One region of the Sporacetigenium sp. TC11 genome, then DNA from elsewhere that is predicted to be linked to it. Evidence: riboswitches for the same ligand, from Rfam matches in the RefSeq annotation. Region 1 holds a riboswitch; each other region holds the start of a gene.
What was found. Region 1 has a riboswitch for S-adenosylmethionine ahead of metK (methionine adenosyltransferase). Riboswitches for the same ligand answer to the same signal wherever they lie in the genome.

Region 1 (4,184 bases):
CTAGTTTATATGGATTTTCATGTATAGTTTGGATGGCTTTAGATTTATATTTTTTATATATTTTTAAGCAATAGTTAGGGCTTATACCGTATTTAGATAGTTCTATTATTAAATTTCTTAATTCTCTATTTTCTTGAAAACCTTTTACTATTTGATCTACTTTCTTCTCTCCTATACCTTCTACTTCTTGTAATCTTTCTGGGGTATTTTGTATTATTTCTATAGTATGTATTCCGAACTTTTCTATTATTTTTTTTGCCATTTTATCCCCTATACCTTTTATCATGCCAGATGTTAAATAAGCATATATCCCATCTACTGAAGATGGAGTAATTGGAATAAAATTATCTACTTCAAATTGTAATCCATATAACTTATGACTTGTCCATTTTCCTTCTATTTCTATACTTTCACCTATTGTTAACGTCGGCATACAACCTACTATTGTAACTTCATCGTTTTCATTTGTTAAGTTTGCTATTGTATATCCATTTTCTTCGTTCTTAAATATTATATCACTTATAGTTCCCTGCAATTTTTCCATACCGATTCTCCTACCATTTTAGTGATACGGTTATAATTTACATAATTTGTAACTATTATACAGGTATATTAACATAAAATAAAGCCCTGTATAATATACAGGGCTTTAAATAATTTATATTATTCACCTAAAGCTTCTTTTCTTAATATATCCGCTTTATCTGTTCTTTCCCATGTTAAATCTACATCAGTTCTACCAAAGTGTCCATAAGCTGCAATTTTTCTATAGATAGGTCTTTTTAAATCTAAGTCTCTTATTATTGCACCTGGTCTTAAGTCAAAATGCTTTTTAACTAATTCTACTAATTTTTCTTCGCTAACTTTTCCAGTTCCAAAAGTTTCAACTAGTATAGATAAAGGTTGTGCAACACCTATAGCATAAGCTAATTCTATTTCACACTTATCAGCAAGGCCAGAAGCTACTATGTTTTTAGCAACATATCTTGCAGCATAAGCAGCAGATCTATCAACCTTTGTTGCATCTTTTCCTGAGAATGCTCCACCGCCGTGTCTAGCATATCCACCGTAAGTATCTACTATTATCTTTCTTCCTGTTAATCCAGTATCTCCTTGTGGCCCACCTATAACGAATCTTCCTGTTGGGTTTATATATACTTTAGTTTCAGAATCCATTAAGTTATTTGGTACTACTTTACTTATTACGTGATCTCTTAAATCTCTTTCTATTGTTTTATTATCTACTTCTGGACTATGTTGAGTAGATATTAAAACAGTGTGTACTCTAACTGGCTTGCCATCTTCATATTCAACAGTAACTTGAGTTTTACCATCTGGTCTTAGATAATCTAACATTCCATTTTTTCTAACTTCTGTTAGTCTTCTAGCAAGTTTGTGAGCTAAAGATATTGGTAGAGGCATTAATTCTTCTGTTTCATTACATGCAAAACCAAACATTATACCTTGGTCCCCTGCTCCTACATTTTCTAGCTCTTCATCTGTATCTTCGCCTTTTTTGCTTTCTAGAGCTTCGTCTACACCCATAGCTATATCCGAAGATTGCTCATCTATAGAAGTTATCACAGCACAAGTGTCAGCGTCAAATCCATATTTAGCTCTTGTATATCCTATGTCTTCTATTGTACTTCTTACTAATTTTGGTATATCAACATATGCTGAAGTAGATATTTCTCCTGCTACTAATACAAGTCCTGTAGTAACTGTAGTCTCACATGCAACTCTGGCTTGAGGATCTTTCGCTAATAATGCGTCTAATATAGAATCTGATATCTGATCGCATATTTTGTCTGGATGTCCCTCTGTAACTGATTCTGATGTAAATAAGTGTCTTGCCATTTTTGTTCCTCCTCTTATGTATATAAGTTATAAATTTATACTTCTATAGTCTCTACTATATTATTGACAATTATTACGTTTTATTTCGATGCATCGTAACTTTTTTAAAACAAAAAAACCTCTTTAAACATAAAGAGGTTAATTACATAGTTAATTAACTAACCTCATCTTCCAGAATAAAATTCTGTAGGATTTAGCACCATTTCCCAATTGGGTGGTTGCTGGGCTTCATAGGGCCTATCCCTCCGCCGCTCTTAATAAGGTAATTAAGATTTCATAAGTTTTTAGTACAGAATTTATATTACTATTTTATTTATTATATGTCAACATTTTTTTTACTATTTATCAACTTTTTTGCAAAACACACTATATAATCTTTAATGATATTGCTGATACAATTATACCTGAGAGCATATTCCCTATGAATATACCTAGTACTGCATCTCTAATTCTCATCTTAAATATAGATGCTATTGCTGCTGCAGTCCATGCCCCAGTGGTAGGGAGTGGCACTCCTACAAACAGTATTAGGCCTATTATAGTTACATTTTTCATTTTTTTCACTCTTCTATTTATTTTATTATCTATAAAATAACCTAGCTTATACATTTTTTTGTGCCTTTTGAGCTCATGTAAAATCTGCCTAAAAGTTATAATAAGCGGTATTGATATAAGTGTGGATCCTATAACACAACATATGTACACATAAATCAAATTTAATCCCCATGATATTCCTACTGGTATAGCCCCTCTAAGCTCTATGATAGGGACAGATGACATTATCATAAGCAATATATATTTCAAATTTTATCCCCTCCCTAACTACATCTTCTTAAATAGTTTTTCTATTAATTAAATTATATGATTAGTTATACTAGGAATTGCTTAAAAATTGCTAACTAGAATGGGTATAGGTCTTTTTTTATATATAATTTCATATATTTTAGGTAAGGAGGTGTATCGATGTATCTAGTTAAAACGAATTATAAAGAAGAGAATGTCATACAAAATCTTAGTGAAGTTTTAAAAAATATAATAAAAGAAAATACCATAATCGTTTGTATAGGAACTGATAGAGCCATAGGAGATGCTTTAGGTCCTTTGGTTGGAACTATGTTAAAAAATAGTGATTTTAAATATCCTGTATATGGAACATTAGATAAACCTATACATGCGTTAAATATATTTGAATCTTTAGAGCATATAAAAAATAAGCATCCAAAGGGAAATTTCCTAGCTATAGATGCATGCCTAGGATCAAAAGACAATATAGGGAATATTCAAATACGAGAAGGCCCTATACTTCCTGGAAAAGGTGTTGGCAAAAAACTTCCTGAAATAGGTAACTATTCTATAGTTGGTATAGTAGATAGAATAGATGAAAACAATAAGTTTTCATTTAATAATATAAGACTGAGCTTTGTAGTTGAGCTAGCTGAGATAATTGCTTTATCCACTATACTTGCAACATAGAGGTTATTACCCCCTTACTTTGAAAAAAGTCCCAATAATTATATTGGGACTTAATATTTTTAAAAATTATTTTTGTTTTTCAACTAAGGCAAACATCAATTCTCCACTGCAGACTAATTCTTCACCAACATAAGCACTAGCACTAGCTTTCCCAATGCTTCTTCTAAATGAATTTAATTCAACTTCCATTCTCAATGTATCTCCAGGTCTTACTTCTCTTTTAAATCTAACACCATCTATTCCTGCAAATACTCCTAATTTACCTTTGTTTTCTTCCATAGACATCATAGCAACTGCTCCTACTTGTGCCATAGCTTCTATTATTAAAACTCCCGGCATTAGTGGATAGCTTGGAAAGTGGCCTTGGAAAAACGGTTCATTAACGGTAACATTTTTTATACCGATAGCCTTTTTCCCTGGATCTAATTCAACTACTTTATCTACTAATAAAAATGGATATCTGTGCGGTATTAATTCCTTTATTTGATCTACATTTAGCATAATTACCCTCCCTTAGTATTTTCGTATAATTATCTATTTCTTTCTAAAAGGAATAGTTCCTCCTGTTTCTAATAACTTTAAAGATTTTAAAGCTTCTCCAGTACCTTTTGCAACGCAAGATAAAGGGTCTTCAGCAATGTGTACTTCCATCCCTGTTCTCTGCTTTATAAGCTTGTCCAAACCGTATAATAAGGCTCCTCCACCTGTCATTATTATACCTCTATCACTTATATCTGCTCCTAGCTCTGGAGGTGTTTTTTCTAGAACTGAATGCGCAGTCGCAGCTATTTGCTCAACACTCTCTTTTAATGCTTCTAATATCTCAGTAGAGCTTATTTGTATCGTTTCAGGAA
Region 2 (4,184 bases), on a different contig from region 1:
TTTGTAACTTTCTGACTTTATCTTATCATATGTTGGCATCTTTTCGTAAGAAAAATCTCTAAGCCAATAAGATTTCCCATGTATAGTATAAGCTAAATTTTGTTTTTTTAGAAATTCTACAACTTCTTTCATGGAAAGTATAAATACCTTATCATTTTTCGAAACTCTTTTCATCGTCTCATCATATCCTTTTAAACACCCATTTATATCAGGTTCATAAGGTGAATTTTCATATAAATATTCATTATCTACAGGTATTATTAGGCTTTTTTCTAAATCAGTAAAATCTTTCAAAAATATATATTCATTATTTAAAAACTCCCTAATTGAACTATTTTTCCAATTTGCATAACCTCCGAATTCCTTATATTCTACAATATTTGTAGACAATAAAAATAGTCTATCATCTTCTTTGTTAATTACTTGCCATACTATATCTTCATAATTGTATCTTCCAAATTTCATATAATCTCCGACCATAATTTCTACTTTGTTTTTTGTATTGATTATAGGCAAATTAATAGTTATCTTAGTTTTATTTTCATCTTTTATTAAGCTCGGAAGATAATCCTTTAATTCTCTTATTGTATCTACATATCCGTGATTTAGTCTCCATATAGCCCCATTTGATGTAAAGTCGTATTCTCCAGGGACACATGGTATAGATATTGGTATAGGAAGGTTTATTTTATTTTCTCCATCTAAATTGTGTTTTGGCCTTAAAGTTATTATTTGTACATTTGGATATTTACTTTTTAAGTTTTTTATGTATCTTGCCTCACCTTTTGTAGGTTCATTATTTAGACTTACAGATATTATTAAATCACACCCTATTTCACAAAGGGGTTTTAGAGTTAGATTATCAGTTTTATATCCATCGCAATATTTTTTGCAATCTATTACTACCTCTTCAAAAACCTCAGGTATAGCAGAAGAAGCTAATAATATGTCTATTATATTTTCTGGGCTTCGGTTGCTTTTATTTATTTTAAAATACTTTGCTTTGTTATGTTCTACATCTGTACAACCTACAAAAAAATCTATGTCTGATTTTGATATGTTGAGTAAATTTATATTTTCTCTTATGAATTTTATAGTGTTTTCTCTTTTGGGTACCATTTTTTTATTTAGGATCTTTATTATATCTACATATCCTATATGTTCAAAGGATATAGATTTCCAAACTTCTTTTGTTCTATGAAGATTTCCATCTACAAAAAAAGCTGCTGTTATTGCCCCTATTGATGTTCCAGATACTGCGCATATTTTTTTGTCTAATCCTAAATCGTATAAAGCCCTCCATACTCCTATATGGAATGCCCCTTTTGCTCCTCCACCTGCCAATGCTAATCCTATTTTCATATATATCCCCTTTTAATTTTTATTTATATTATTTACAAAAAGTCTTCATAAAATCTCAAAATCTATAATATATTAAAAATAACAAATAACTTAATAATTATAATTTGAATTTAATTATAATTAATTTTTTTCAAAATTTTGTTGACATTTAATTTCTAGATGCATATAATACAAATATAGAAAACAACAAAACATAAAATTAAATATCATTCTTATCAAGAGTGGCAGAGGGACTGGCCCTATGACGCCCGGCAACCTGCGTTTAACAAACGTGTGGTGCTAATTCCAGCGGTATATTTACCGAAAGATAAGGTTCCTGAAAAAACTTTTACCTCTTTCGGCGTATGCTGAAAGAGGTTTTTTAATTTTTAAAACAAAAGGAGTGGTAAAATTGATTGAAATTGTAGATCTAAGTAAAGTTTATGAAGGTAATAAAACTAAGGTTCATGCGCTAAAAAATATTAATCTAAAAATAGATAAGGGAGAAATATTCGGAATAATAGGGCTTAGCGGAGCTGGTAAGTCTACTCTTATAAGAACTATTAATCGACTTGAAGAACCAACTAGCGGAAATATACTCATAGAAGGAGAAAATATTATTAAATACAACAATAAAGAGTTAAGAAAATCCAGAAAAGAAATAGGAATGATATTTCAACATTTTAATTTATTAAAATCAGCTAGTGTATTTGAAAATATTGCTTATCCCCTTAGGATTTGTGGTTATAAAAAAGATTACATTGAAAAAAGAGTACACGAATTACTTCAATTAGTTGATTTAAGTGATAAAATATACGCTTATCCATCACAATTAAGCGGTGGCCAAAAGCAAAGAGTTGCAATTGCTAGAGCTTTAGCCAATAATCCAAAAATACTTTTATGTGATGAAGCTACTTCAGCCCTTGACCCTAAAACAACTAAGTCTATATTGTATTTACTTAAGGATCTTAAACAAAAATTAAATCTCACAGTTGTTTTAATAACTCATCAAATGGAAGTTGTAAATCAAATATGTGATAAAGTTGCCGTAATAGAAAAAGGTTCTATATTAGATGTGGGTCCAGTTGATATAATTCTAAGCAATAACAGACTTTGGTCTGATGATAATACCGATAATGAGCTAGATTTGGAGGTAGCATGTTATGCATAATCTATTTGAGTTACTTACCCCTTCGATTATACAAACAATATACATGGTTTTGGTATCTACCTTGGCATCTTTAATAATTGGTTTTCCTATGGGAGTTTTACTTATATTAACTGAAGAAAACGGACTTATAGAAAATAAAATTGTATATAGAGTTCTTGACTATATAGTTAATATAAGTAGATCTATTCCATTTATAATACTTATGATATTAGTGTTTCCTCTATCTAGACTTGTAGTTGGAACTACTATAGGAACAACAGCAAGTATAGTTCCTTTATCAATTGCAGCTGCACCTTTTGTTGCAAGACTTATAGAAGGTTCTCTAAAAGAAGTAGATAAAGGAATTATTGAAGCTGCAATAGCAATGGGGTCTACTCCACTGCAAATAGTAACTAGAATATTAATACCTGAAGCATTGCCTTCATTAGTATCTAATATAACTATAACTTTAATAAATTTAATAGGGTATTCAGCTATGGCTGGCGCTATTGGTGGAGGTGGTCTTGGAGATTTAGCTATAAGATATGGGTTTTATAGATTCCAAACAGATATAATGTTGGCATCTGTAGTGGTTATTGTTTTACTTGTTCAAAGTATTCAATATTCAGGAAACAAAACAGTACAAATATTAAATAAAAACAGATAAAAATTGGGAGGGAATTAAAAATGAGATTAAAAAAATTATTATCAGTAGGGTTAACAGTTTGTGTGGTTTCTTTAGGATTAATAGGATGTACTTCAACAAAAGAAGACAATGTTTTAAAAGTAGGGGCAACGCCAGTTCCACATTCTGAAATACTTGAGATAGTTAAGGATGATTTAGAAAAAGAAGGTATTACACTTGAAGTAGTTGAGTTTACTGACTACATAACACCTAATACTGCTCTAAATGATGGAGAAATAGATGCCAACTTCTTCCAACACGTTCCTTACATGGAGAGTTTTGAAAAAGAAAACAATATAGACTTATCTTCAGCTGGAAGTATACACGTTGAACCTATAGGTCTTTATTCTAATAGTGTTAAATCTGTTGATGCATTAAAAGATAATGCTGTTATAGCTATACCAAATGATCCAACTAACGGTGGAAGAGCTCTTTTATTATTACAAGATAAAGGGCTTATAAAGTTAAAAGCTGATGCAGGCCTTGAAGCTACAGAAAAAGATATCGTTGAAAATAAAAAGAATTTCACATTTAAACCTATGGAAGCAGCCCAACTTCCTAGAGTTTTAGGTGATGTTGATGCAGCAGTTATAAACTCTAACTATGCTATAGAAGCAGGACTTAATCCAACTAAAGACTCATTATTAATAGAAGGAACCGAATCTCCTTACGCTAACATTGTATCTGTTAAAGCCGGAAATGAAAGTGATGAAAAAGTAAAAGCACTAATAAATGCACTTCAATCTGATGAAGTTAAAAAGTTTATAGAAGATAAGTATGAAGGTGGGGTTGTTCCTGCCTTTGCAAAATAAAATTCGCGACCCTCATGTCGCCGACGATCTTAAGAAGATGGGACCATGATCAAGTTTACCAGTTGGAAATTATAACTTATCTACATACCGGATAAATTATAATTTCCTTAAATATAAAAATTTAAATCGAGGGGTATTTTTATGTCAAAACAATATAACAATGGAACAATTTGTGTTCAAGGGGGATATAGTCCAA
Region 3 (4,184 bases), on a different contig from region 1:
TTTCTCTCTATATAGTTTCTAGCATTTGAATCTCTACCACATAATAAAGACGCTGATTCCCAAGTCTCAATAATATTTTCTTCAAGTGGATTTAAAATAGCTAAATCCAGTCCGTTTAAAATAGCCATAGCAAGGAAAGATTTATTAATCTTATTTCTATTTGGAAGACCATGAGAAACATTACTTACTCCTAAAACAGTATTTACACAAAGTTCTTCTTTTATTTTTTTTAAGCCTTTAAGAGTGTCTATTGCTGCATTATCATCAGTACCAACAGTTAAAGCAAGAACGTCTATATAAATATCTTGTTTTTGTATATTGTATTCTTCACATTTTTTTATTATATTCTTTGCTATCTTAAGTCTCGTTTCTACATTATTTGGTATTCCATCGTCATCTAAGGTAAGACCAATTACCCCTGCTCCATATCTTTTTACCAAAGGTAATATAGTCTCTAAACTTTTTTTTTCTCCATTTACAGAATTGACTAATGCCTTTCCATGATAATTTTTAAGTGCTACTTCCAAAACAATTGGGTCTGTAGTATCAATTACAAGTGGTACATCAACATTTTGTTGAAGAAGATGAATTACCTTTTCCATAGTAATTTTTTCATCAATTCCATGTGTCCCTATATTTATATCTAATAAATGAGATCCACTATTTATTTGTTCATAAGCTTCCTTTTGTAAAATTCCAAAATCATTATCTCTTAAGCTTTGTGCTAACTTTTTTCTTGCTGTAGGATTAATTCTCTCTCCTATTATTTTTGGAATATAATTGCCTCCTACCTTTACTACTTTTTCCCTACTTGCTAAGGTACTTGTTACTTTTATATTTCTCTTCGGTATATCATAATGTGTTAATGTGTTTTTTAATGCATTTGTATGTTTTGGAGTACTACCACAACAAGAGCCAAACAATGTTATTCCTAAATCAAAATATGGCTCAATAGCATTTATAAAATCTTTATCATCAAGTGGATAAGATACACACCCACCTTCTAGTTTTGGTAGTCCTGCATTTGGCTGGACTAAAACAGGTAATGTTGTGTTTTCAGACAATTCTTTTACTACTGAAAATAATTCTCTTGGTCCTCCTGAACAGTTTGCTCCAACAGCTGATGCACCTAAGCTTTCTAATATAACTGCTGCACTTGAAGGACTTACACCTGTTAAAGTTCTTATCCCATCGTAGGTAAGGCAACAAATAACAGGAATATTACAAACATCTTTTGCCGCTAAAAGCGCTGCACGAATTTCTCCTAAATCGCTAAATGTCTCAAGAATAATGAAGTCTGGTTTTCCTTTAGCTAATGAACTAATTTGTTCTTTGAATATTGTATGCAATTCTTCAAAAGATTTATCTCCTAGAGGTTTCATAAACTGGCCTGTTGGTCCTACTGATGCAGCGACATATCCATTTTTTTCTATTGCTAACTCTCTTGCAATTTCTACCCCTTTTTTATTTATTTCCTCTACCTTTTCTTCTAATCCATATTCCTCTAGCTTTATTCTATTTCCCCCAAAAGTATTAGTAGTAATTACATCTGCACCTGCTTCTAGGTAAGCCTTATGTATTTCTCCTACTTTTCCTGGACTGGATATATTCATAAATTCAGGACAATCTCCTGGCTTTAATCCTCTTTCTTGAAGCATTGTACCCATTGCCCCATCAAATACCAAAACCCTTTCCAATATCTTCTTCCCCATTTTATCACCCCTTTTTTAAACTAAAAAAGGCCTTCTCTAGATGAATAGAGAAGACCTTAAAATTATACGCATAATACGACTGCAGTCTTCTTCTCATCTTTCAGAACAAATTGTTCTGCTGGAATTGGCACCTTTTCAAACAGATTGTTTGATGGTTGCCGAGACTTCATAGGGCCATTCCCTCCGTCTCTCTAAATAAGAAGTTTTTAATATTAAATTTTGCGATAGATTTATAATATATTAATATTAATTTATTGTCAATAATATGATTATAAATTTTTTAAATTCATATTTTAATTAAAATATGAATAAGTCTTTTTTAGGAAACAACCCATATAATCCACCAGTATGAATAAATAAAATATTTTTTGATCCTTTAAATTTTCCTTTTTTTATTTCTTCTACTAGACCATACATTGCTTTTCCTGTATACACTGGATCAAGTATAATACCTTGTTTTCTTGAAAATTCATATATAAATTCCAGCTCTACAGGTCTACTCAAAGCATATCCATTTCCTACATATCCATCTAATATATTAATTTCATCTCTTGAGAATTTTATTTTTTCCTCAGTATAATCAATACTTTCATTTAAAATATCGTATATTATATCTTTAAAATGTTCTGAGTTATCACATATATTAATTCCAACTATTTCTGTATTTCTTTTTAGAGTTTTATTAGCTAGGAACAACCCACTATATGTGCCTCCAGAGCCAATCGACACAACTATTGTATCAAATTTTACTCCAAGTTCTTTTTCCTGTTTGCATATTTCATTCATAGCCTTATAATATCCAAAAGTTCCTAGTCCATTTGAAGCTCCCTCTGGAATTATATAAGGTTTATATCCTTCTTTTGTCATTGAATTTTTAATTTCTTCCATTATTTCAGTTCTTTTGTTTTTATAATCATCAGGTGTTATTAATTTTATATGAGCTCCTAGTAATTTATCTAAAAAATAGTTTCCTTCAACTTCATCATCTTTACTTCCCCTTAAGACTAAATAGGATGATATCCCTAACTTTGCTGCTACAGCCGCTGTTGCTCTAGCATGGTTAGATTGAATTCCCCCACAAGTAATTAGTAAATTACAGCCTTGATCTAGTGCTTCTTTGACTACAAATTCTAATTTTCTAACTTTATTTCCAGAAATCTCATTCCCAGTTTGATCATCTCTTTTTATATAAATATTAGGGCCACCTAACTCTTTTGATAACCTTTCTAGCTTTTCAATTTTTGTTGGTAGGTTTGCAAGTGCAATATAATTAGGTATATTCGCCATATTTATCCCCCCTATATAAATAATTTCCTTTACAATTATATTATAAAATTTCTAAAAAAATCACATAAAGGTTGTATGTACTTGCTATCAAGCGGAAAAATAAAGATAATTAGAAAATGGAAGGAGAAATGATCTTGTCACAAAAAACAACGAGAAGAGGCTTTGATGCAGAGGATTATAAATGGTTTTCCGACGATTCTATTTCAAAACTCAAGATTGCACAACAAGAGGTTGGATGGTTATTAGATAGAGGCTACAAAATGAGTTCAATAGTAGATTTAGTTGGGGGACATTATCAACTTACTGCAAGACAAAGAACTGCATTAAAAAGGGCAACTTCTTCTACCATTCAGTGTGAAGAAAGAAAATCAAACATGCTTTCCTTTGAGGCTTGTAAAGATGGATGTTTATATATAGATGGTTTTAACCTTATAATAACTCTTGAAGTAGCGCTTTCAAAAAGCTTACTTATACTCGGAACTGATGGAGTTTTAAGAGATTTGGCAGGTTTGAGAGGAACATATAGAATTATAGATAAAACTGATGAAGCTCTAAAACTTATTGGAAAAACATTTAAAGAACTTTATGTTCCTGAAGCTAAATTTTTTCTTGATTCACCTGTTTCAAACTCAGGAAGATTAAAAAGTAAAATTTTAGAACACTCTTATGATTGGGGTATACCTGTTGAGGTAGAACTAGTACCAAATGCTGATATTATACTCTCTAAAATGGAAAGAGTTGTAACTGGAGACTCTATAATACTTGACGAGTGTAATAGTTGGTTTAATTTATCAAGTAAAATAGTTAATGACTATGTAAATGATGCTTGGATTGCAAACCTCTCCATATAATAAACAAAGGGGGCTATTACTAGGCTCCCTTAATAAATTGTTGTTAGACCCTTATGGCTATCTAGTAAATTCCGTCTAGTACCTTTCATAACTATTCTCCCCTTATCTATGTAACTAACTTTATCAGCTATTTTATATACATCATCAGTTTTATCAGATATGAGTAATGCACAACAGCGCTCTTCTTTCACTACTAGTTTTATTCTTTGCAAAATATGATTTTTTACCAATGGATTAATATCGGATGGTATTTCGTCTACTATTAAAAGTTTAGGATGATGGCTTATAGCTATTATCAGTTGCAATTTAACTAAATTTGCCCTTGATAGATCTT

Region 2: it holds a riboswitch for S-adenosylmethionine, as region 1 does, so the genes downstream of both, ACUSRV_RS13860 (methionine ABC transporter ATP-binding protein) here and metK (methionine adenosyltransferase) in region 1, are expected to answer to the same signal.
Region 3: it holds a riboswitch for S-adenosylmethionine, as region 1 does, so the genes downstream of both, ACUSRV_RS00930 (homocysteine S-methyltransferase family protein) here and metK (methionine adenosyltransferase) in region 1, are expected to answer to the same signal.

What each region holds. Positions count from the first base shown of each region.
Region 1 is NZ_JBYVNY010000010.1:82,769-86,952, forward strand. It holds gene recD2 (SF1B family DNA helicase RecD2) at 1-544, opposite strand, end outside; gene metK (methionine adenosyltransferase) at 664-1,857, opposite strand; SAM riboswitch class I at 2,019-2,121, opposite strand; gene ACUSRV_RS13620 (COG2426 family protein) at 2,224-2,661, opposite strand; gene yyaC (spore protease YyaC) at 2,821-3,330, shown strand; gene fabZ (3-hydroxyacyl-ACP dehydratase FabZ) at 3,397-3,831, opposite strand; gene ACUSRV_RS13635 (rod shape-determining protein) at 3,865-4,184, opposite strand, start outside.
Region 2 is NZ_JBYVNY010000011.1:12,755-16,938, forward strand. It holds gene ACUSRV_RS13855 (patatin-like phospholipase family protein) at 1-1,362, opposite strand, end outside; SAM riboswitch class I at 1,572-1,676, shown strand; gene ACUSRV_RS13860 (methionine ABC transporter ATP-binding protein) at 1,754-2,512, shown strand; gene ACUSRV_RS13865 (methionine ABC transporter permease) at 2,505-3,158, shown strand; gene ACUSRV_RS13870 (MetQ/NlpA family ABC transporter substrate-binding protein) at 3,179-3,988, shown strand; gene ACUSRV_RS13875 (bifunctional O-acetylhomoserine aminocarboxypropyltransferase/cysteine synthase) at 4,130-4,184, shown strand, end outside.
Region 3 is NZ_JBYVNY010000001.1:193,688-197,871, forward strand. It holds gene ACUSRV_RS00930 (homocysteine S-methyltransferase family protein) at 1-1,712, opposite strand, end outside; SAM riboswitch class I at 1,803-1,914, opposite strand; gene ACUSRV_RS00935 (D-cysteine desulfhydrase family protein) at 2,010-2,999, opposite strand; gene ACUSRV_RS00940 (DUF434 domain-containing protein) at 3,134-3,850, shown strand; gene ACUSRV_RS00945 (ATP-binding cassette domain-containing protein) at 3,880-4,184, opposite strand, start outside.